Regions from separate parts of the Gordonia sp. DT219 genome, predicted to be linked through region 1. Evidence: predicted binding sites of a transcription regulator. Region 1 holds the regulator's gene; the other holds the start of a gene.
What was found. The regulator LexA, encoded in region 1, represses DNA repair genes until DNA is damaged. The targets are predictions, from matches to a motif close to CGAACANNTGTTCG.

Region 1 (11,465 bases):
GGTTTTCGCGCCAGCACGACGAAGGCACGCAGACCAGTCAGCGACGGTTGATAACTTTTATCGGACATGCCTATCAGTATAGTGCGAACTATCACGTTTCACTTTTGCCGGGTCATAGGCAGAATGGTTGCGTAAGCACCACCGTCACGGTGTCGCGATCCACACCGGTTTCGCGGCGCCCTGTGCGCGAGAAGAAGGAGAGATTCACACAATGGCTCTGCTCACGATCGGCGACCAGTTCCCCGCCTACGACCTCACCGCTGTGATCGGCGGTGACCTGTCCAAGGTCGACGCCCAGCAGCCCGACGATTACTTCACCCAGATCTCCAGCGACGATCACCCCGGCAAGTGGCGGATCGTGTTCTTCTGGCCCAAGGACTTCACCTTTGTGTGCCCGACCGAGATCGCCGCATTCGGCAAGCTCAACGACGAGTTCGCCGACCGGGACGCCCAGGTGCTCGGCGCATCGGTCGACAACGAGTTCGTGCACTTCCAGTGGCGCGCCCAGCACGAGGACCTCAAGACCCTCCCGTTCCCCATGCTGAGCGACATCAAGCGTGAACTCGTCTCCGCCACCGGCGTTCTCAATGCCGACGGGGTCGCCGACCGTGCGACCTTCATCGTCGACCCGAACAACGAGATCCAGTTCGTGTCGGTCACCGCCGGCTCGGTGGGCCGCAACGTCGACGAGGTACTGCGTGTGCTCGATGCGCTGCAGTCCGACGAGCTGTGCGCCTGCAACTGGCGCAAGGGCGATCCCACCATCGACGCCGGCGAACTGCTGTCCGCCAGCGTCTGAGAGGAGCCTTCATGAGTATCGACAACCTCAAGGAAGCACTTCCCGAGTACGCCAAGGACCTCAAGCTCAACCTCGGTTCGATCAGCCGCACCACCGCGCTGAACGAGGAACAGCTGTGGGGGACCCTCCTCGCGACCGCGGCGGCCACCCGAAATGCCAAGGTGCTGGCCGAGATCGCCGACGAGGCCGCCGACACACTGTCGGGCGAGGCGTACAACGCCGCGCTCGGCGCGGCGTCGATCATGGGGATGAACAACGTCTTCTACCGAGGTCGAGGATTCCTCGACGGCAAGTACGACGACCTGCGTCCGGGCCTGCGGATGAACATCATCGGCAACCCGGGTGTGGACAAGGCCGACTTCGAACTCTGGTCGTTCGCAGTCAGTTCGATCAACGGTTGCGAGCACTGCGTCGGCGCACACGAGGCCACCCTGCGTGAAGCCGGGGTGGGCCGTGAGGCGATATTCGAGGCCCTCAAGGTCGCCTCGATCGTCGCCGGCGTCGGCCAGGCGATCACCAACAGCGAGGTTCTCGCCGGCGTCTGACCGCGTCATCCGACGAGTGCGAAGTGCCCGGTGTCTGGAGACCCAGACGCCGGGCATTCTTGCGTCTGCGAGGCAGCGGACGACGAGCTATTACCCAGTAGCCGGGCTATTACCCAGTGGCCGGATATCTGACCTCGCCATCGGGCCCCACCACTGCACCGAGACTCGGCTGCGCAGAGTCGACGTGACCGCGGCCGAGGATGTGCCACACCTGTTCGCTGTGGGCGAGGAGGTGGTCGGCGATGATCCGCCGGTGGCACCGCCACCACACCGCCTCCGAGCACATCAGGGCCGCGCGTCGCGTGCGGCCCTGCTCGCGCAGCGCTCCCAGGGCTTGCCGGAAGTCGTCGGAGAGGGCGTGGTCGGCGTAGTTGTGGAAGCTGCGGTTCTCCCACCAGGCATTGACCTCGAACGGCACATCCCTGCTCACCGGACGACGCCCGGTCAGCCCGTCGGCGCGCCAGTATCCGATTCCCACCTCGGCGAGAGACGCGGCGAGCGGATCCTGGTCGTACTGCGGATACCGGGCCGAACCGGGGAGCCTGCGGACATCGACGACCAGGTTGATTCCGGACTCCTGAAGCAGGTCGATGAACTCGGCGAGTGCCCGGGTCGAGTGGCCGATGGTGAAGAACGGTTCACTCATCGACCAGCCGTAGGGCACTGCCCTTGTGCGCGGCGATGTGGTCGGTCTTGTCGCTCGTGATCTCGTACTGCGGGTCGTCGGTCGACGCGCGGTGCGTGTGGCCCTTGTAGTCGAAATCGTCGGTGTGGACCTTCGTCACCGTCCCCGAGACATTGCCGGCTTCCGAGTTCCAGGTCACGTGATCGCCGACCCTGAACCGTTCAGACATCTCGACTCCCTTCTGCCCGGCGCAGGCTCAGCTCAGCGCGGCACCGATCCGATTCGCGAGTTCGCCCACCTCGTCGGACGTCATCACGAACGCCGGCGAGATCTGCAGGGCCCCCGCGCCGGCAGCCCGTGCGCTCACACCATGCCTGCGCAGTGCGCCGATGGCCTGCGGAGCGCGTGCCGCATCGCTGAGCTGTACGGCGCTGACCGCGCCGAGGCCGGTGCGCACCTCGGCCACCGCATCGAGGTCGGCGAGCGGTCCGAGCGCCTCGGCAAGTTCCGATTCGAGGCGGGTGGCCTCGGCGAGCAACCCCTCACGCTCGATGATGTCGAGATTGGCCATTGCCGCCGCGGCCGCGCCGGCGTGCCCGCCGTAGGTGTATCCGTGGCGCCACCACACGCCACCGGCGAAGAACGGCTTGGCTATCCGCGGTGCGATGAACACCGCACCCATCGGCACATACCCGGACGTCAGTCCCTTGGCCGTGGTCATCATGTCCGGAGCCAGGTCGAAGCGCGACGACGCGAACCAGCTGTCACCGCCGATGCGACCGAAGCCGGTGACGACCTCGTCGGCGATGAACAGCACGTCGTGATCGCGACAGATCTGGCGGACCTCGGCGAGATAACCGGCCGGTGGCAGATAGATGCCGCCTGCGCCGATGATCGGTTCACAGAAGAAGGCAGCCACCCGGTCGGCGCCGACTCGCTCGATGAGTCCGAGCAGACTCTTCGCGTCATCCCACTCGACGGATTCCGCGTCGGGCATCAGCTCGCCGTAACCTTCATGGTTGGCCGGGATGCCGGCCAGTGCGGTGCCCGCAACGTGCATGCCGTGGTAGGCCTTGGTGCGGCCGACGAGCAACGTCTTGCCCGGCTTACCCATTTCGGTCCAGTAGCGTCGTGCCAGTTTGGCCGCGGAGTCGACGGAATCGCTGCCACCAGAGGTGAAGAAGATCTTGCTGCCGGGTACGGGCGCCAGTTGGGCGAGCCGATCGGCGAGTGCATCGGTGACATCGGAGGTGAGGTCGCCGAAGCCGGAATAGTGGGCCAGCCGCCCGAGTTGGGCGGCCACCGCGTCGGCGATCTCGGTACGGCCGTGACCGACATTGGTGAACCACAGCCCCGCAGTCGCGTCGAGATACTCGTTGCCCTCGGCATCCCAGATGCGCGAACCCGCCCCGCGGGTGACCACGAACGGACCGTCGGCGCTCACTGCGCCCATGTCGGCAAAGCCATGCCAAAGAGAACCAGCCATACCGACCATGATGCCCGCCCGGAATCGCGGTGTGTCATCGGCCACCCAGATGCGACGTGGGTCGCGGTCACGTCCGGGCGGACTGCGCAACCACCGATGGCGACCCCATATCCTGGTTTCATCATGTCCTCTGCACCTTCCCGATCCGCCGGCCGCCCGGAGGACGTCGATCGTCGTGAGCTGGGCGAGCGAATCGCCCGGCTGACCATCATCGATGAACACACCCTGGGCCGTCGCCTCGAGAAGCTCGGCCGCAGCCCGTCGCCGGAGCGTGCCGGCGGGCTTCTGCGGGCGGTGGAAGGCGCCGAGAAGCGGATCGCATCGCGTCGCGCGGCGATCCCGGTCATCGACTATCCCCCCGATCTCCCGGTGTCGTCGGCACGCGAGGAGATCGCGGCGGCCATCGCCGAGCATCAGGTGGTCGTCATCGCGGGCGAGACCGGGTCGGGCAAGACCACGCAGTTGCCCAAGATCTGCCTCGAACTCGGGCGCGGGGTGCGCGGGGCGATCGGACACACGCAGCCGCGGCGGATCGCGGCCAGTTCGGTTGCACGCCGGATCGCCGACGAGACGCACACCGAGATCGGGGAGGCGATCGGATACTCGGTGCGGTTCTCGGATCGTTCGGGCGCCGACACGCTCGTCAAGGTGATGACCGACGGAATTCTGCTGCGCGAGATCTCCTCGGATCCGATGCTGCGGCACTACGACACGATCATTGTCGACGAGGCCCACGAACGGAGCCTCAACATCGACTTCATCCTCGGATACCTGCGGCGGCTGCTCCCCCGTCGTCCCGATCTGAAGGTGATCATCACCTCGGCCACCATCGAGCCGGGCCGCTTCGCCCGGCACTTCGGTGTGCCGCCCGCCGGGAGCGAAGCGAGCGGGGGCGATGTTGCCGTGCCCGCCGGGAGCGAAGCGAGCGGGGGCGATGTTGCCGTGCCCGCCGGGAGCGAAGCGAGCGGGGGCGATGTTGCCGTGCCCGCCGGAAGCGAAGCGAGCGGGCGCAGTGGTGTTGCCGTGCCCGCGACCGTGCCCATCCTGGAGGTGTCGGGGCGGACTTATCCGGTCGACGTGCGGTATCGCCCGTTGTCGTTGCGGGAGGATCCGGATTCCGGGGAGGACACCGGCGGCGGTGAGCACGCCGATCTCGATCTGTTCGAGGGGATCGACGCCGCGGTCGGCGAATTGTGGGGTTCGGGCGGACGCGGCGACATTCTGGTGTTCTTACCCACCGAACGCGATATCCGGGAGGCCACGGCGTCGTTGTCACGCCGGGTTGCGGCGGGTGCGGAGGTCGTACCGCTGTACGCCCGGCTCTCGATCGCCGATCAGCAGCGGGTCTTCGCGCCGTCCAACGGAAGACGAATCGTGTTGTCCACCAACGTCGCCGAGACGTCCTTGACGGTGCCCGGAATTCGTTACGTCATCGATTCGGGTACCGCCCGTATCTCGCGGTACTCGACTCGCACCAAGGTCCTGCGGCTGCCGGTGGAGCCGGTCTCGCAGGCGAGTGCGCGTCAGCGTGCGGGCCGGTGTGGCCGGGTGGCACCCGGCATCTGCATCCGCCTCTATTCCGAGGCCGATTTCGACGCGCGTCCGGCGTTCACCGATCCGGAGATCCTGCGCACCAATCTGGCGTCGGTCATTCTTCAGATGACGTCGTTGCGGCTCGGTGACGTCGCCGAGTTCCCGTTTGTGCAGCCACCCGATGCGCGAGCCATCCGCGACGGGATGGCGGTGCTGAACGAACTCGGAGCCATCGCCACCGACCCGAAGGCGGGTGGCGCACCGCGCCTGACGGCGGTTGGCACGACGATGGCCCGGATCCCCGTGGATCCACGGATCGCCCGGATGCTGGTCGCCGCACGCGACGAGGGTTGCCTCGATCATGTGTTGGTCATCGCGGCCGCACTGTCGATCCCCGATGTCCGGGAGCGGCCCGCCGAGCACCGTGAGGCCGCCGACGCCGCGCACCGCCGGTTCACGGTCCCCGGGTCAGATTTCCTCGCCTACCCGAAACTCTGGACATATCTCAAGGACCGACGAAAAGAGCTGTCGGGCAACCAATTCCGCCGGTCCTGCGAACGGGAGTACCTGCACTATCTACGGATCCGCGAATGGCAGGACCTGCATCGGCAGCTGACCGGCATCGTGCGTGACCTCGGCTGGGAGGTGCCGCAGACCGAATCGGATGCCGACGCCATCCACCGCGCGATCCTGGCCGGGCTGCTGGGCAACATCGCCGCCCGCAATTCCGCAGGCCGCGAATACACCGGCGCCCGCAACACGACGCTGATGATCTTCCCTGGATCGTCGGTGACGAAGAAGCCGCCGTCATTTCTGATGGCAGCCGAGATCATCGAGACCTCAAGGCTTTTCGCCCACACCGTCGCGGGGATCGATCCGGTGTGGGTGGAGCGACTGGCCGGAGATCTTGTCAAGCGCACCTACAGCGAACCGCACTGGTCCTCACGGCAGGGTGCGGCGATGGCCTATGAGCGGGTCACCCTCTATGGCGTCACCCTCGTCGCTCGGCGGCGGGTGAACTACGGTTCGATCGATCCGGAACTCTCGCGCGAACTGTTCATCCGGCACGCCCTCGTCGAGGGCGATTGGCGCACCGATCATGTGTTCTTCGAGCGCAATCGGCAGCTGTTGCACGATGCTGCCGACGTCGAGCACCGGGTTCGTCGACGAGATCTCGTGATCTCCGAGGAACAGCTCTTCGAGTTCTACGATGGGCGTGTTCCGGCCGAGGTCACGTCTACCCGCCATTTCGACTCGTGGTGGCGCTCGGCGCGGGGGCGCGAGCCGCACCTACTCGATCTCACCCCGGCCGATGTCGCGGCCGATGTCGCCGTCGCCGACACCGACTATCCGGGTGTGTGGCGCCAGGGTGACACCCGCCTGGAGCTGCGCTACCGATTCGAACCCGGCACCGCCGACGACGGCGTCACCGTCGTGATCCCGCAGGCACTGCTCCTCCACGTGCGCAACGCCGGATTCGACTGGCTGGTGCCGGGTATGCGTTCGGAGTTGGCGGCCGAGTTGATCAAGACGCTGCCGAAGTCGCTGCGCAAGACGATGGCACCGGCACAGCGCTTCGCCGATCTCGCCCTGTCTCGCCTGACTCCCCGAGCCGAGCCGCTGACGCACGGCCTGGCGCGCGAGTTGTCGACCATCACCCGCCACACCGTCACGCCGGCCGATTTCGATCTCGACCGCCTGCCCGGGCACTTGCGCATGCATTTCGCCGTCACCGACGATTCGGGTGAGATCATCACCCGCACCACGACTTTCGCCGAGCTGACCACACCGAGGTCGGCGTCGGTGCCCCCGCCGTCCGAGCAGGTGTACACCACCTGGACCGCCGACGGCATCGGCACTCTGGAACTCGCCGAGACCGTCGACGTCGCCGGTCAGCGGGTCACCCGTCACCCGACGTTGCGAGTGGTCCGGGCGCAGGCACATCCGGCGGGCGTCGCGTCGGCCACCGCCCCGACCGCGGCCCTGGCCGACGCGCTGCGCCGCGATGCGGTGATCGTCTTGTTGGAGAACGCAATCGGGACACTCTCACCCAAGGCCGCCGGAGCCCTGGAGCCGGCCCGGCGGATTGCCCTGAGTCAGAGCCCCTACCGGGAGCCCGCCGGGCTCTTCACCGATTGCACCCGGCGTGCGGTTCGCGATCTGCTCGACGTCGAGGCGGCGAACACCGTGCGCACCCCTGCCGCGTTCTCGGCACTCGTCGACGACCTGCGACCGCGCGTCGTCGTGGCGGCCCCGGAGTACCTGTCGCTCGCCGTCGAGGCGCTCCGTGAGGTCGTGACCCTGCGGGGCGTGATCGACGAGCACTCCGGTCAACTCGCTGCCGATGATGTCGCCGAACAACTCGATGACCTGGTATTCGACGGCTTCGTGGTGGCGACGCCGCGCACGCATCTCGCCGATCTTCCCCGATATCTGCGGGGGGCGCGGGAACGGCTGGAGCAGCTCCCGGGGTCGGCCGTGCGTGATCGCGACGGGATGGCTGTACTCGACCGCGTGGTCGAGCGGTGGAATCAGCGCCTCGCCGAAGTGGGTGATGCGCGTCGCGATGCCGTCAACGAGCAGGCGCATTGGATGGTCGAGGAATTGCGCGTGAGTTTGTTCGCCCAGCGCCTCGGAACCCGATATCCGATCTCGGAGAAGAGGGCGCTACGAGCCCTGGACCGGCTCGGCTGAGACGACCCCGCCGGCGGATTCGGAGCGGCCATGGGTGAGGTTGCCCTGCAGGTCGTCGATCTCGCGCTGGAAGTCCTCGAGCGAATCGAAGGAACGATAAACCGACGCGAAGCGCAGATATGCCACTTCGTCGAGGTCGCGCAGCGGTTGCAGGATCGCCAGCCCGACCTCGTTGCTGGGAATCTCGGCAGCTCCGGAGGCCCGCACCGTCTCCTCGACCTGCTGGGCGAGCTGGGCGAGATCGTCTTCGTCGACCTGCCGGCCCTGACACGCGCGGCGCACCCCGCGCATCACCTTCTCGCGACTGAACGGCTCGGTCACGCCGTTGCGCTTGACCACCGCGAGCACGGCGGTCTCCACAGTCGAGAAACGGCGGCCGCAGGCACTGCATGAGCGGCGCCGGCGGATGGCCTGTCCTTCATCGGCGACACGGGAGTCGATGACCTTGGTGTCGTCATTCCTGCAGAACGGGCAGCGCATGCACCGAGGATACCGCCCGCCACCGCACCGACTTCTCGCGTCACCGGTAGGCCGGCGCGAGCAGCGACTGCCCTGCCTGCACGGCACTGCCGGACATGTCGTTGAGTTCGACGATCTTCTCGATCACCGACTGCCGGGGCATGTCGGGCGCCACCCGCGCCGCGATGGCGTTCAGCGATTCCCCGGCGCGCACATGGACCACCTGGGTGGCGATCGGCGCCGGCCGTGCCGACCCCCGCTGGGCCGATTCCTGATAGTCCGAACCGGCGACGGCGACCAGCCACACCAGTAGCGCCAGTGCCACGCCGGTCAGCACGGCCACCAGTGCGCCGGTCCGGCGAGACCTGTGGCCACCCGGATCACCCGTTCCGGCCAGGTGATGTGATCCGGCCGGTGACGTGCACCAGGTGCCGTCGGCGCCCGGTATCCGCCGGGAGACCGGGCGGATCGGCCGCCGGTCGGCGGGACGACTCACGGCCGAGGAACGCCGGGGGGCGCGGCGAGGATCGAGCGGCCGCTGTTCGCGGGGACGGGCGCGCGGAACCGGGTTGGTCGCGCCGGCGCGGGTCTGGCCGGTGAAGGTCTGGTCGGTGCGGGTCCGGCCGACGCGGGTCTGGTCGGTCGACAAAAGGGTGCTATGCATGGTCTCTTCCTGTCTCGATCACACATTCGATGAACGGATGTTCGAGTTGTACCACCCCGCTCCGACAATTTCTCCACAACACGTCGAACAGACGTTTGAGGATGTCCGAAACCTCGGCTATTCTGACCGGTGATCAGCTCGACCACAGGCCCGCGACAGGTGTGCACGTCACCTACCGGCCCACGGCCGGGGTGGCACGCACCCGATCGAAAGGACTCGAATCCCGATGAGTGAGAAGAAGGACCGTTCGTCGCGGCCGGCCGAGGCGGCCGATCCGGAGTCGGCCACCACAGAGTCGAGCACCGATGACGCCGCGACGGCGACGACACCGCAGGTTGATGACGCGGCGGCCGCCCCGCGGCGGCCCATCGTGCCGAGGGGTTTCGAGGCACCACTCACGCCACGTCAGCAGGGAGTGCTCGACGTCATCCGCAAATCGGTTCGCGAGCGGGGATATCCGCCGAGCATCCGCGAGATCGGTGATGCCGTCGGGCTCGCCTCGACCTCGTCGGTCGCGCATCAATTACGCACGCTGGAACGCAAGGGACTGCTCAAGCGCGACGCCAACCGGCCGCGCGCGGTCAACGTGCGCGACGCCGACCCGACGCCCACCGATGACAATCCGAACTCGGAGAACCTGCCCACCCCGACCTTTGTCCCGGTGCTCGGCCGCATCGCGGCGGGCGGCCCGATCCTGGCCGAGGAGGCCGTCGAAGACGTCTTCCCCCTGCCTCGCGAACTCGTCGGTGAAGGTTCCCTCTTCATGCTGCGGGTGGTCGGCGAGTCGATGGTCGACGCCGCGATCTGCGACGGCGACTGGGTGGTCGTGCGCCAGCAGAACGTGGCCGACAACGGTGACATCGTCGCCGCCATGATCGAAGGCGAGGCAACGGTCAAGACGTTCAAGCGCAAGGACGGCCACGTCTGGCTGATGCCGCACAACGAGTTGTTCGAGCCGATCCCCGGTGACGAGGCCGCCATCCTCGGCAAGGTCGTCACCGTCATGCGCCGGATCTGAGCGCAGGCGCTGATCAGCTGCGCGGTGTGTCAACCACGTTTCTCACACCGCGCAGTTAACAACGCAACGCCTCGCGGGCCGCGGCGCGAGCCGCACCCGGTGCAGCGGTGGCCACCGCCGCCGTGGCCGCGGCGCGGCATCGATCGAGGTCGACCTCGGCGAGTTTCGCGCCCACCGCGGCCGCGGCGGCGGGTGCACTCGACAACGACGTGACCCCGAGTCCGACGAGGACACAGGCGAGCAGCGGATCGGCCGCCGCCTCACCGCACACGCCCACCGGGGTGCCGGTGCGCGAACCCGCCTCGGCGACCATCGCGATGAGAGCGAGGACCGACGGCTGCCACGGATCGGTCAACTCGGCGAGCTCGGCCGACATCCGGTCGGCAGCCATCGTGTATTGCGTCAGGTCGTTGGTGCCGATCGAGACGAAGTCCACCTCGGCCACAATCGCCGGCGCAAGGATCGCTGCCGACGGGATCTCGATCATCACTCCGGCCACCAGACCCCGTCGGCGCACTTGCGCGGCGAATTCGGCCGCCTCGGGGGCCGAGGCGATCATCGGCGCCATCACCCATGGCGTGCTGCCGGTTTCCTCGGCGGCGCGCGCGATCGCATCGAGTTGTCCGGCCCGGATCTCGGGGTGTGTCGCCGCGATGCGGTTGCCGCGCACACCGAGTGCGGGATTCGCCTCGGTCCCGTGGTCGACGAATTTCAGCGGCTTGTCCGACCCCGCATCCAGGGTGCGGATCACCATCTTCTTGCCTCCGAAGGCCTCGATGACCTCCCGGTAGAGTGCCGCCTGTTCGTCGAGGGACGGTTCGTCCGGGCGATCGAGGAAGGCCAGTTCGGTACGGAACAACCCGACTCCTTCTACCGGGGACGCGGTGGCCGCACGGGCCGAGACGCCATCGGCGACATTCGCCAAGATCGCGACCTCGTGGCCGTCGGCGGTGTGACCAGGCCCGGTCCAGCCCGCAATCGCCTCCACCTCCCGGCGGCTCTGCTCCACATCGGCTCGCGCTCGGTCCGGATCCGGTTCCACCACAATCGTTCCCGCGGCCCCGTCGACCAGCACCGCGGTACCCGCGGAGACGACGTCGAGTTCGGCAACAGCCACCACACACGGAATCCCGAGTTGCCGGGCGATGATCGCGGTGTGACTGGTCGGTCCGCCCAGTCGGGTCGCCAGCGCGGTGATCAACTCCGGGTCCAGGCCGGCGGTGTCGGCGGGCGCGAGGTCGTCGGCGAAGAGGACCGACGGTTCGTCGGGCACCGGGACCCCCGGTTCGGGCTGCCCGAGCACCTCGGCGACGACGCGGTCACGCACATCGTTGAGGTCGGTGACGCGTTCGGCCATCAGTCCGCCGAGTTTGGTGAACATCGCCGCGAACTGCTCGGTTGCGGCGACGGCGGCGGCGGGCGCGGGCGTGCCCGTGCCGATCAGCTTCGACACCGCACCGATCCAGCCGCGGTCCTCGGCGAGTCCGGCCGTGGCGATCAGGACCTCGGCGGCGGCCCCGGACGCGTGTGAGGCACGCTCGCGCAAACGGGCCGCCACCACCCCGGCGGCGGCGACGAAGCGGGAGAGTTCGGCATCGCGCTCCGCCTCCGAAACCGGTGGCGGCGCCACCTCGGTGGCCTC
Region 2 (11,465 bases), on a different contig from region 1:
CGATCTCAGTCCGATCCTCCACCGTCAACATCCTGCGTCCCACCACAGCCCCTGTCCACCAACGCCTCTCGGCTACCGTTGCTTCGAGGGTATGACACCGCCCCCCTTGCTCCCGCCGCGGTCAGAACGGTGGCGGATTACGAAGGTATTCCCGGTCCCGAGCACGGATCTCCCCGGTACGGAGTCGCTCGTACAGGGTGTCGATGGTGGCACGGGCTCGATGGTCGGGTGGTTTGGGTGGCACTGTGCGCAGGCCGCCGAACAGATCGGTGCCACGAAACGCGTTGCCCACGAACCAATGCCCGGATGGTGACTGGAAAATGGCGCGGCCGAGGGTGTCCTGGTAGTCACGCCAGGCGTTGAAGGTCTTCGCCCGGTGGTGGAGTCGGCACAACGGTTTGATGTTGTGCACAGTGGTGGTTCCACCGTGGTCGGGATGGCGATGATCATAGGGAGTGGTGTGGTCGAGATCGGCCGACCATGCCGGGTTGTTGCAGCCGGGGAAACAACACGACAGCTCGCCGGTGCGGATGAAGGCCTGCAACTTCTTCCCGGGCCGGTATTTCAGCCCGGCCAGTCCTTCGGCGGCACGCTCGGGGCTCAGCCCCACCTTTCGGGTGAATTCCGCGGCCGCGATCTCACGGATGGTGTCGGCGTCGACGACCCCGAACTTGTCGATGTAGCCGGGTTCGTCATCGGTGCCGTCGAGAGTGGATTGGTTGGCGACGACGTGGATCACCGCCGATGGAGCCGGGACAGCGGGTGCCGGGTCGGTGGTCGGGGGAGCTGCGGGGGCCGGCGCGTGGTCGGCACACGTGCAGCGACATGGCTCGGACGTTTCATCCGTCCCGGTTGCTGCGCTGTCCGTGGCGGCGGGCAGATCGGACTCGGGCAGATCGGACTCGGGCAGATCGGACTCGGGCAGATCGGACTCGGGTGGATCAGCGTCGGGCGCAACGGACTCGGGTACGTCGGCGTCGAGCATATCGGCATCAGCCGGATCGACCTCGGGTACGTCGGCTTCTGCCAGGTCGGCGCACCGAGCGGCGATGCAATCGTCACATCGGCACTCGAGGTGGTCGGCGCCATTGCCGAGCGCCACCAACGCGTCGGCTCGGCGCTGTCGGAGGGTGCGCGGGTCTGCCTTGTGTACGGCTGCGGCCATCGCGTCGAGTCGGGCGTTGACGGTCGCGCCGTCGGCCGTGGGCAGGTTCGCGGTCAGTTTCGCCTGCCCGGGCGCGAAGCGGTCGGGTCGGATGGTGACGCCGCGATCGTCCTGGGCGCGCTCGCGCCGGCGCTTCATCGCCTCTTTGTCGGTCTTCGCGACGATCGCGTCCACCATCGCGGTGAACCGTGACGTCGACATGTGATCGCGGCGGTAGATCGCCTCGGACAGCCGAAGGTCGATGTCGGGCAACGCATCGGAACTGCAGAGCTCGGTGCGGCGTACCGCAATCTCGAAGCGGCGCAGATCGATACGTCCGGCGGCGAGCATCGCCGCGGTATGTGGCAAGCGGTACCGCATGGCATGCCCGGTCATGATCAGGGCACGCGCCTGTGTCGGCGGGATCGATAACACGGCGCCGACCTCGACCACCGCACGCTCGAGTCCGTCGAGCCCGTACTCGGCCCGTGGATCTCCACCCGACGCGGCGATCTCGGCGTTCCTCGCGAAATCCTCCGGGGTGGACTGCTGCTCGCCGAGAGCCTCGGCAAGCTCACAGCCGTAGTCCTCCTCGTGTTCGTCGTGGATCAACGACGCCGCCTGTGCCATGCGGAACTGGCCGGCTGCGACCGTCGCTGCGGAATGCGCCATGATCTCCACCAGATCGGTTCGCAACAGCTTCTCATCGGAGCGCAACTGTGCGGTCACCGTCTGCGGCACCTCGTCGGCATCGGTCTCCGACGCATACCACGACTCGACGACGTCGCAAGGGACGTCGGCCGAGGGTGCGGCGGGCATGCGCGAGGTCATGAAAGGAACATACATTCGGGGTCTGACAAAATGCGTCGGCGCAGGTCACTGCGGTTGGGCGACTGTGCCATCACGTTCGCGACGATCTCGATTCGATCATCGATGAGGTGAACACCAATGCCAAAAGGCCGGCAGCCGGTGTCGCCACGACGCCCACCGCGAACCATCGACTGCCGAGTGGGTTCACCCGGACTCCCGGGCGTCTGCCATATCATGCGGAGAGCATTGCGTCGGATGGGAAGTTGCGGCACGCTCGACCTCGGGGTACAGAAGCATGTGGCATTGGAGGCCGATGATCATGCCCATTGCCGAACTGCTGCGACTCGGGACCGTTCGTCCGATCGTCGGCTGGGGTGATCCGGTGTTGCACCGTACTGCCCGCCCGGTCACCGATTTCGGACCGGAGTTGCAGACCTTGCTCGCCGACATGTTCGCCACCAACACCGCCGCATCCGGTGCGGGTTTGGCAGCGGCCCAGATCGGAGTGGATCTCGCCGTCTTCATCTACGACTGCGGTGACGACACCGGCGCGCGGCGCACCGGTGTCGTGTGCAATCCGCAGCTCGAACTTCCCGAGGGACGTGACCGGCGGCTCGTCGACTACGACGAGGGCTGCCTGTCGTTTGCGGGCGCGTACGCGACGTTGTCGCGTCCGTCGGTCGCCACCTGCCGGGGACAGGACCAGTACGGGGAGCCGCTGACCGTCACCGCCGGTGGCCTTCTCGGCCGATGCCTGCAGCACGAGACCGATCACATCAACGGGATGGTGTTCGGCGACCGGCTCACCGCCCGGGGCCGCAAGAGTCTGCGCCGGATGCGTGACGAGGTGGCCGAGCGTTACCCCGATGACTGGCCGGTGTCACCGAAGGTCTGAACTACGTTGTCCAGCAATAGAAAATTGGTCCGGGTCAGGTGGGTGGCGGGACGATCGTGACTCGACGCGGCGGCGGCAGGATGGTGATGCCCGCAGCGCGGGCAGCGGTCAAGAAAGGTATCGGGGTGGTGTCGGCGGGCCAGCTTTTCGGCCCGGCGTCGTCGAACACCGCCAGCGCGTTCGCCTGGGCGACGGTGGTGAATCGGGATTGGTAGAGCAGGCCATCGCTGACAGCGTCGAACGCTTCGGCCCACGCCCGGGTGACGGTGTACGGGGTGATGGTGTGAATCTCACGGGTGATACCGAAGTCAGCAGCGTGCCGGTCACAAAGGTCGGCCAGGAGACACGCGGTCGGCAGACGTAGTCGGGAAACCGAGCGTTGCGCGGCGAAGTCGACGTCTGCGCCGCCGAGTGTGTGCAGTGTCGAGCCGAGGGTTTCGCGAACGGCGGTCTCGGTGTCTGTGGCGAGGTAGCAGGTTCCGCGGGGCGGGTCCAGATCGAACCGGCCTGCACCGCCGGCCGAGAAATACCAGGCGCCCAGCGCGGTGCGATGCGCCCGGTACAAGCCGACGCCAGCGGCAAAGCTCGTAGTGGGGAAGGTCGACAGGTCATGGCCATCTGGGCCCCGGAGCGCAACAGCGTCGCGGCCGGTCATACTGCCCAGCGTGCCGCGTCGGCGCGTGCGGCGTCGACAACTGCAGCGAGGCGTTCCGTGCTGTCGGTGGCGAGGTGGTGGATCACGGTGTCGCCGTCGAGATCCGGGTTGGGGGCGCACATCCACAGGGCCGCGGTCCACGCGTTGGCGTGTTCGCGCAGGATTTGCCACACCTGCACCATTCGGCGGTCGACCGCTCCTTGTTCGGTGAACTGCCACGTCGGGTACACCCATGTACCGGATTCGAGCTGGCAGGCGATGAGTGTTCGGTGCTTGACGCGTTTGGCGATCGCTTGCTTGCTCACGCCGAGCCAGCCGGTGAGTCCGGCGGTGTCGTAGAACGGGCCAACGAGCTGATCGTGTACGCCGAGTGCCGGCAGTGCTGCGACCATCGCCGACGCGAGCCGGTTGGTGTCGGCGTACAGGGACGCATCGACCCCGGCTTCTTCCGCCGCGGAGAAGCGCTCGTCCAGCAGATGACTCAACTCGTCGAGCAATTCCTGCTTGCGATCCATGAGATCAGACACAACACACTCCTTGGTCAACCCAGACAACCCGTACTCCGAGTCTGACACTCGGCAGTCCTGCGGTCAACCGAGACAACCCTCGCAGCGAGGCATCGTCGGATCGCGATTCACCGCCCACCACTCGCCCGGTATCGAACGTGCGTTCTATACTTGGTCAGTGGGCTGGAATCAGGGACCACCGACCTGGTCGGAGATGGAGCGGGTGCTGTCGGGCCGCTCGCGCAAGGACGGGCGGCCCGGCGAGTTCTTCGGTCCCGGGGACGGCGGCGACTCGCCGGCGTGGTCGCGCAAACGGGGCCCGTACGTGGCACCCGACATCGAGCCGGAACCGTCTCACGTGCCCTACGCCGAACTGCACGCCCACAGCTCCTACAGCTTTCTCGACGGGGCGTCGATGCCCGAGGAGATGGTCGCCGAGGCGCAGCGGCTGGACTTGAAGGCGCTGTCGATCACCGACCACGACGGCTTCTACGGGGTGGTCCGATTTGCCGAGGCCGCAAGGGAATTCGGAATGCCGACGGTCTTCGGGGCCGAGTTGTCCTTGCAGCCTGACGTCGCCCGGACCGGGGTCAACGACCCGCCCGGAGATCATCTGCTGGTGCTGGCCCGCGACAGCGAGGGATATCGCCGGCTGTCCCGGGTGATCGCCGACGCACACATGTCCGGAGGCGAGAAGGGGCTGCTGCGGTACGACCCCGACCGCCTCGCCGATCACGACGGGCACTGGCTGATCCTCACCGGATGCCGCAAAGGGGCGGTGCGCCGAGCCCTCGACCGGGCCGGATCGCCCGCGGCGGAGAAGGCACTCGGGGATCTCGTCGAACGGTATGGCCGGGACGGGGTCGCCGTCGAACTCACCGCCCAGGGTCTGCCCGACGACGACGAACGCAACGCCGCGCTGGCCGGTATGGCCGCGCGATTCGGGCTGCCGACGGTCGCCACCACCGGTGCGCATTTCGCCGGCCCGCCGCGGCGGCGCCTCGCGATGGCGATGGCGGCCGTTCGTGCCCGCACCGACATCGAGACCATCGCCGGCTGGATGCCAGGTGTCGGCGGTGCACATCTGCGCAGCGGCGACGAGATGCGGCGCCTGCTGTCGGCGCATCCGGAGGCCATCGACAACGCGGTACACATCGCCGGCGACTGTGCCTTCGAATTGGGTTTGATCGCACCGCAATTGCCGCCGTTCGAGGTGCCCGACGGGTACACCGAGGCCACCTGGCTGCGGCATCTCACCATGACCCGGGCGCTGCGCCGTTATGGCACCCCGACGCAGCATCCGCAGGCCTACCGGCAGATCGAACACGAACTGGCGATCATCGAAACCCTCACCTTTCCGGGCTATTTCCTCGTGGTCGCCGACATCGTCGACTTCTGCAAACGCAACGACATCCTGTGCCAGGGCCGGGGGAGCGCGGCCAACTCGGCGGTCTGCTACGCCCTGGGTATCACCAACGTCGACCCGGTGGCCAACGAGCTGCTGTTCGAGCGGTTCCTCTCGCCCGCGCGCGACGGTCCGCCCGACATCGACGTCGACATCGAATCCGACCGCCGGGAAGAGGCCATCCAATACGTCTACCGCCGCTACGGCCGCGGCTACAGCGCGCAGGTGGCCAACGTGATCACCTACCGCCCCAAATCGTCGATCCGCGACATGGCGCGGGCACTCGGATATGCCACCGGCCAGCAGGATGCGTGGAGCAAGATGCCCGACCGGGCGCCCGACGACGTCCGGCAGCTCGCCGGTGAGATCGAGGGAATGCCAAGACATCTGGGAATCCACTCGGGCGGAATGGTGATCTGCGATCGGCCCATCGCCGATGTCTGCCCCACCGAGTGGGCGCGGATGGAGAACCGCAGTGTGCTGCAGTGGGACAAAGATGACTGCGCCGCAATAGGACTCGTGAAATTCGATCTGCTGGGGTTGGGGATGCTCTCGGCGTTGCACTACGCGATCGACCTGGTCGCCGAACACAAGGACATCCACGTCGACCTGGCCCGGCTCGATCTCACCGAGGCGGCCGTCTACGACATGCTCTGCCGCGCAGATTCGGTCGGCGTGTTCCAAGTGGAGTCGCGCGCCCAGATGGCCACGTTGCCCCGGCTCAAACCGCGCTGCTTCTACGACCTCGTCGTCGAGGTGGCGCTCATCCGCCCCGGTCCGATCCAGGGCGGATCGGTTCACCCCTACATCCGGCGGCGCAACGGAACCGAACCCGCCACCGTCGAACATCCGTCGATGCGGGGAGCCCTCGATCGGACGCTGGGGGTGCCCTTGTTCCAGGAGCAGCTCATGCAATTGGCGGTCGACGTCGCCGGATTCGACGCCGCCGAGGCCGATCAGCTGCGCCGCGCCATGGGCTCCAAACGGTCGCCGGAGAAGATGGAACGGTTGCGCCGGCGCTTCTACGAGGGAATGCGCACCACCCACGGCATCGCCGGCTCCGACGCCGACCACATCTACGAGAAGATGGCGGCATTCGCCAATTTCGGCTTCCCCGAAAGCCATTCGCAGAGCTTCGCGTCGCTGGTGTTCTACTCGTCGTGGTTCAAGCTGCACCATCCGGCGGCATTCTGCGCGGCACTGCTGCGCGCGCAGCCGATGGGGTTCTACTCGCCGCAGTCACTGGTCGCCGACGCCCGCCGGCACGGGGTGCGCGTACACCGGCCCGACATCAACCGATCGTCGGCCGAGGCGAATCTGGAGAACGCGGGACTCGAGGTACGCCTGGGACTGGCCGCGGTGCGCGGGATCGGAGACGACATCGCCGAGCGCATCGTCGCCGCCCGCGATACCGGCGGGGACTTCACGAGCATCACCGACCTGTCCCGGCGGGCGGAACTGTCGGCGCGCCAACTGGAAGGACTGGCCGGCGCAGGTGCCTTCGACCGCTTCGGATTGAGCCGCAGGCAGGCACTGTGGGAGGCCGGTGCGGCGTCGAGTGCGCGCGCCGATCACCTCGACCTCGAGTCGGCGGCGGCGACTCCGACCCTGCCCGGCCTGTCCGACGTCGAACTGTCCGCCACTGATGCGTGGGCGACGGGGATCACCCCGACGGCATACCCCACCCAGTACCTGCGTCCGCGGCTCGAAGCTCTCGGCGTCATCCCGGCCGTCGGGCTGCTCGCGGTGCCCGACGGGTCGCGGGTGCTTATCGGCGGGGCGGTGACGCATCGGCAGCGACCGGCCACCGCATCCGGGGTGACGTTCATCAACCTCGAGGACGAGACCGGGATGGTCAACGTCGTCTGCTCGGTCGGACTGTGGTCGAAGTACCGGGAACTGGCACAGTCGGCGACGGCGCTGCTGGTCCGCGGGCGGGTACAGAACGCCGAGGGGGCGGTCACCGTTGTCGCAGATCGATTGCAGCGCATGGACCTTCGGGTGGGCACCCGATCACGTGACTGGCAGTGAGCCGCGACGAGGCGTGACATGACCGAGGGGCAGGCGGGGCCATACGGCACAATCGTCGCTGATGCCTCCGCTGCGGCGGGACGTGACCGATGAGGGGATGGGAATGCCACAACAGGTGGTGGTGACGGTCAAACCGAACAGTCGAAAGGGGCCGCTCGTGCAGACCGGGCCGGACGGTTCCGTCACGATCTTCGTCCGGGAGCCGGCCACCGAGGGCCGGGCGAACAAGGCGGTGGCCGAACTCCTCGCCACTCATCTGGGTGTCCCGAAGTCGAGGGTCAACCTGATCGGGGGAGCGACGTCGCGGACGAAACGGTTCCGCGTCTCCTGAACCTGAGCCGACGCAGACCCTCAGACCGCACCCTCGAAGCCCTGCTGTCGCCACGCCTCGTACACGGCGATGCTCGCCGCGTTCGCGAGGTTGTGTGAGCGCCGGCCCGCCAGCATCGGAATCCGGATACGGTCGGTGATCTCCGGTTCGGCGAGTACCTCGTCGGGCAGGCCGGTGGGCTCGGGACCGAACAACAAGACGTCGCCCGGCGCATACTCCACATCGGTGTGGTAGCGCTCGGCGTGGGCGGTGAAGGCGAACACCCGCTCCGGCTTGAGCGTCGTCCAGGCGGTCACCAGATTGGGATGCACTGTCACCGTGGCCATCTCGTGATAGTCCAGTCCGGCCCGCTTCACCTGCGCGTCGGACATGGAGAAGCCGAGTGGTTCGATCAGGTGCAGTTCACAGCCGGTGTTGGCGGCCAGCCGGATCGCGTTGCCGGTGTTGGGCGGGATACACGGCTGGTAGAACATGATCCGGAACATGGCAGCCATTGTGCACCCGTCGACTCGTCACAGATCGTCGAGCCGCGTATTGGCCCCGCACAGCACGATGCACAGCGTCGAATCCGGTTGTGCCCGTACCGCTCCGGTGGTCACCGCGGCGACGGCGGTGGCCGTGCCGTGCTCGATGACGATGCGGAAGCGATCCCATATCAGCGCGCGGGCGGCAATGATGTCGGCGTCGTCGACGACAACCGATTCGATGGCGGCAGAATCGACGGCGCGACCGGTGATGGTCGCCCAGCAGATGTCGCCGATGCGGGTGGCGCCCAACGAGTCGGCGGCGACACTGTCGAGGTCCACCGCGACCGGCCGGCCGGCGATCTGCGCCTGATGCAGGCACGACGCGCCGACGGGTTCGGCACCCACGAGCCGGTCACCGGGGCGCAGTGTCGCGGCGAGGCCGCCGAGCAACCCGCCTCCGCCGACGCAGACAACGGTGGTGAGGGCGCCTTCGACATCCTCGATCAGTTCCAGGCCGATGGTGCCCGCACCGGCCACCACGGCCGGCAGGTCGTAGGCATGTAGTAGCAGCGCACCGGTGTCGGCGGCCATCTGTGCAGCAGCATCGGCCGCATCCTGATAGCGCGTGCCGACGAGGTGCACCGTCGCGCCCAGGGCGCGCAGCGCCGACACCTTCACCGGCGGGGCGTTCTCGGGCACCACCACGGTGCTGGAGGTGCCCACGATCCGGGCCGCCCATGCGGCACCGAGGGCGGCGTTACCGCCGGATGCGACGAGCACACCGGCATCGGTGAGCTCTCCGCGGTCGGCGGCGCCGAGGACCGCGTTGAGACTTCCGCGCGTCTTGAAACAGCCACTGATCTGGGTGAATTCGAGTTTGAACACCACCGGCACCGGGCCGGCCGGGGTGTCCAGGGCTGCGCGCAGCACCGGGGTCCGGCGCAGCCGGCCCGAGATCCGATCGCGGGCCGCGATCACGTCGGCGGTGGTGATCGGATTCGCTGCGGATACCGGCATGGCCGGGAGATTACCGCGGCGACGCAGCTCCGCAATGGGCCAGCCGAGCCGGAACGGAACAGCGAGGATGGAACAATGGTCGTCGTGAGCGCGATACGACTCGACGGCAAGACCACCCGCGACGAGATCTTCACCGATCTCGCGGCGCGAGTGGAGAAACTACGGACCGCCGGTATCACCCCGGGGCTCGGCACCATCCTGGTCGGTGACGACCCCGGTTCGCAGTCCTACGTCAAGGGCAAGCACGCCGACTGCGCACGCATCGGCATCGCCTCGATCCGCCGGGATCTGCCCGCCGACGTGACGGCACAGGAGCTCGACGCCACGATCGACGAACTCAACGCCGACCCGGCCTGCACCGGCTACATCGTGCAGCTCCCGCTGCCGGGCCACCTCGACGAGAACGCCGCGCTCGAACGCGTCGATCCGGCCAAGGACGCCGACGGTCTGCACCCGATCAACCTCGGCCGGCTCGTCCTGGGCGAGGAGTCGACGCTGCCCTGCACCCCGCGCGGGGTCGTCCACCTGTTGCGGCGCTATGACATCCCGATCGCCGGCGCACGCGTGACGGTCATCGGGCGCGGCGTCACCATCGGCCGTCCGATCGGCTTGTTGCTGACCCGGCGCAGCGAGAACGCAACGGTGACCCTCTGCCACACGGGCACGCGCGACCTCGCCGCCGAGGTCGCCCGCGCCGACATCGTCATCGCCGCGGCCGGCGTACCGCATCTGGTGACCGCGGAGATGGTGAAGCCCGGAGCCGCGGTCATCGACGTCGGTGTCAGTCGAACAGCGGACGGCCTGCGTGGCGACGTCGCCCCCGACGTCTGGGAGGTCGCGGGGCATGTCTCACCCAATCCCGGCGGTGTGGGGCCGCTCACCCGGGCCTTCCTGCTGGCCAATGTGGTGGAGCGAGCCGAGGCGCAGGCGGCCGAGAGCCCGGGTCGATGACCGAGGGCGCTCCCGAGCGGGTGGAGCAGTTGCGCCGTGCCCGGCGGGTTCGCGCCTATCTGGTGCAGGTTCCCTACCTGCTGGTTCTGCTCGGAGCCGTCGCCGCTGCCGTCCTGGTGCTCTACGACCGGTGGCGACGCGGGGCCTTCGTCTTCGGTTCGACCCTGTTGTTCGGTGCGGTCCTGCGGGCCCTGATCCCGACCTCGCGAGCGGGCCTGTTGCAGGTCAGAGGCAGGTTCTTCGACGTGGCGGCGATGGCGTCGGTCGGGGCGCTCATCCTCTGGCTGGCAACGTCGATCGACCCGTTGGGCACGGATTGATTACACCCCTTGGCCACGGATTGATTACACTGGTGACCTCAGCGTGACATTCGGGGCAGTTGTGTGTCGCGTGGACTCCGCCGATGAGTGCGGACGCCAGCAACATGAGTGGGGTTGTCATCAGTTCGACGTTCGAGATCAACGATCAGGGCACATCCGGCGACGAGACGTCGCTGGGTGTTTCCGTGGGCGACGGGATGATCCACTACGTACTGCTGACCAGCGACGAGACCGGCCGCACTGCACTTGAATCGCGCGTGTTCGACGTCGACCCCACCGACGGACTCGATCCGGTCGGGCGCGTGAACGCAGGCATCGATCTGATGCTCGACGCCGCGCGTGCAGCGGATCTGCGCGTCGGTCCGATCGGTGTCGCCGCCCGTACCGCGACCCAGCGTCGGCGCCTGGGTTCGGGCGGCTCCGGCACGCGTCGTCAGATCCAATTGAGCTCCGACGAAGAAGCGGTTGCCGAGTTCCTCACCCGGACCGGACAGATCGACCGGTTCTCCTCGGTCGTGGTCGCCGATTGCGGCGATACCGGCATCTCGTTCTACACCCTCGACCCATCGGCCGGCCGGATCGGCACCATCGAACGGTCGACGGTGTTCAGCGGTCGGCAGATCGACGAGACGCTCGCCGACCACGTTGCCGCCGAATCGGACGAGGCAGACCGTGGCACCCGGACAAGGCGACAGCGGGCCGCGCTGGTCAGTGCTTGCCGTACCGCCAAGGAAGAAGTCGCCGAATCGGCGCCGTCGACCGCCCTCGCCGGGGTTTCGCTGACCGCTGCCGCCGTCGAGAAGGCTGCTGCGCCGCTGGTCGAGGGAGCGGGCGAGGCGTTGGCGCGGTTTGTCGACGATGCTCGATCGCACGGTCTCACCCCGGACGCGGTGGTGTTGGTCGGCGGTGTGGCCAACCTGTCGATCGCGCGTC

Region 2: ACPXB3_RS12270 (DUF222 domain-containing protein) is a predicted target of LexA. The motif match lies at 1,980-1,993, and genes of this name have one in related genera.

Annotation. Positions count from the first base shown of each region.
Region 1 is NZ_JBNCNR010000001.1:318,709-330,173, reverse strand. Features, by position in the region: gene ACPXB3_RS01640 (hydrogen peroxide-inducible genes activator) at 1-68, opposite strand, end outside; gene ACPXB3_RS01635 (peroxiredoxin) at 212-799, shown strand; gene ACPXB3_RS01630 (alkyl hydroperoxide reductase) at 811-1,344, shown strand; gene ACPXB3_RS01625 (DUF488 family protein) at 1,454-1,990, opposite strand; gene ACPXB3_RS01620 (DUF2945 domain-containing protein) at 1,983-2,198, opposite strand; gene ACPXB3_RS01615 (aspartate aminotransferase family protein) at 2,226-3,455, opposite strand; gene hrpA (ATP-dependent RNA helicase HrpA) at 3,579-7,682, shown strand; gene nrdR (transcriptional regulator NrdR) at 7,656-8,162, opposite strand; gene ACPXB3_RS01600 (LysM peptidoglycan-binding domain-containing protein) at 8,203-8,805, opposite strand; gene lexA (transcriptional repressor LexA) at 9,173-9,823, shown strand; gene ACPXB3_RS01590 (phosphoenolpyruvate--protein phosphotransferase) at 9,879-11,465, opposite strand, start outside.
Region 2 is NZ_JBNCNR010000008.1:122,630-134,094, forward strand. Features, by position in the region: partial or broken gene ACPXB3_RS12265 (IS30 family transposase) at 1-31, opposite strand, end outside; gene ACPXB3_RS12270 (DUF222 domain-containing protein) at 122-1,975, opposite strand; gene def (peptide deformylase) at 2,274-2,849, shown strand; gene ACPXB3_RS12280 (RES family NAD+ phosphorylase) at 2,884-3,504, opposite strand; gene ACPXB3_RS12285 (hypothetical protein) at 3,501-4,031, opposite strand; gene ACPXB3_RS12290 (error-prone DNA polymerase) at 4,189-7,446, shown strand; gene ACPXB3_RS12295 (DUF167 domain-containing protein) at 7,550-7,777, shown strand; gene ACPXB3_RS12300 (tRNA (cytidine(34)-2'-O)-methyltransferase) at 7,798-8,262, opposite strand; gene ACPXB3_RS12305 (serine/threonine dehydratase) at 8,290-9,261, opposite strand; gene ACPXB3_RS12310 (bifunctional methylenetetrahydrofolate dehydrogenase/methenyltetrahydrofolate cyclohydrolase) at 9,346-10,212, shown strand; gene ACPXB3_RS12315 (DUF3017 domain-containing protein) at 10,209-10,532, shown strand; gene ACPXB3_RS12320 (Hsp70 family protein) at 10,616-11,465, shown strand, end outside.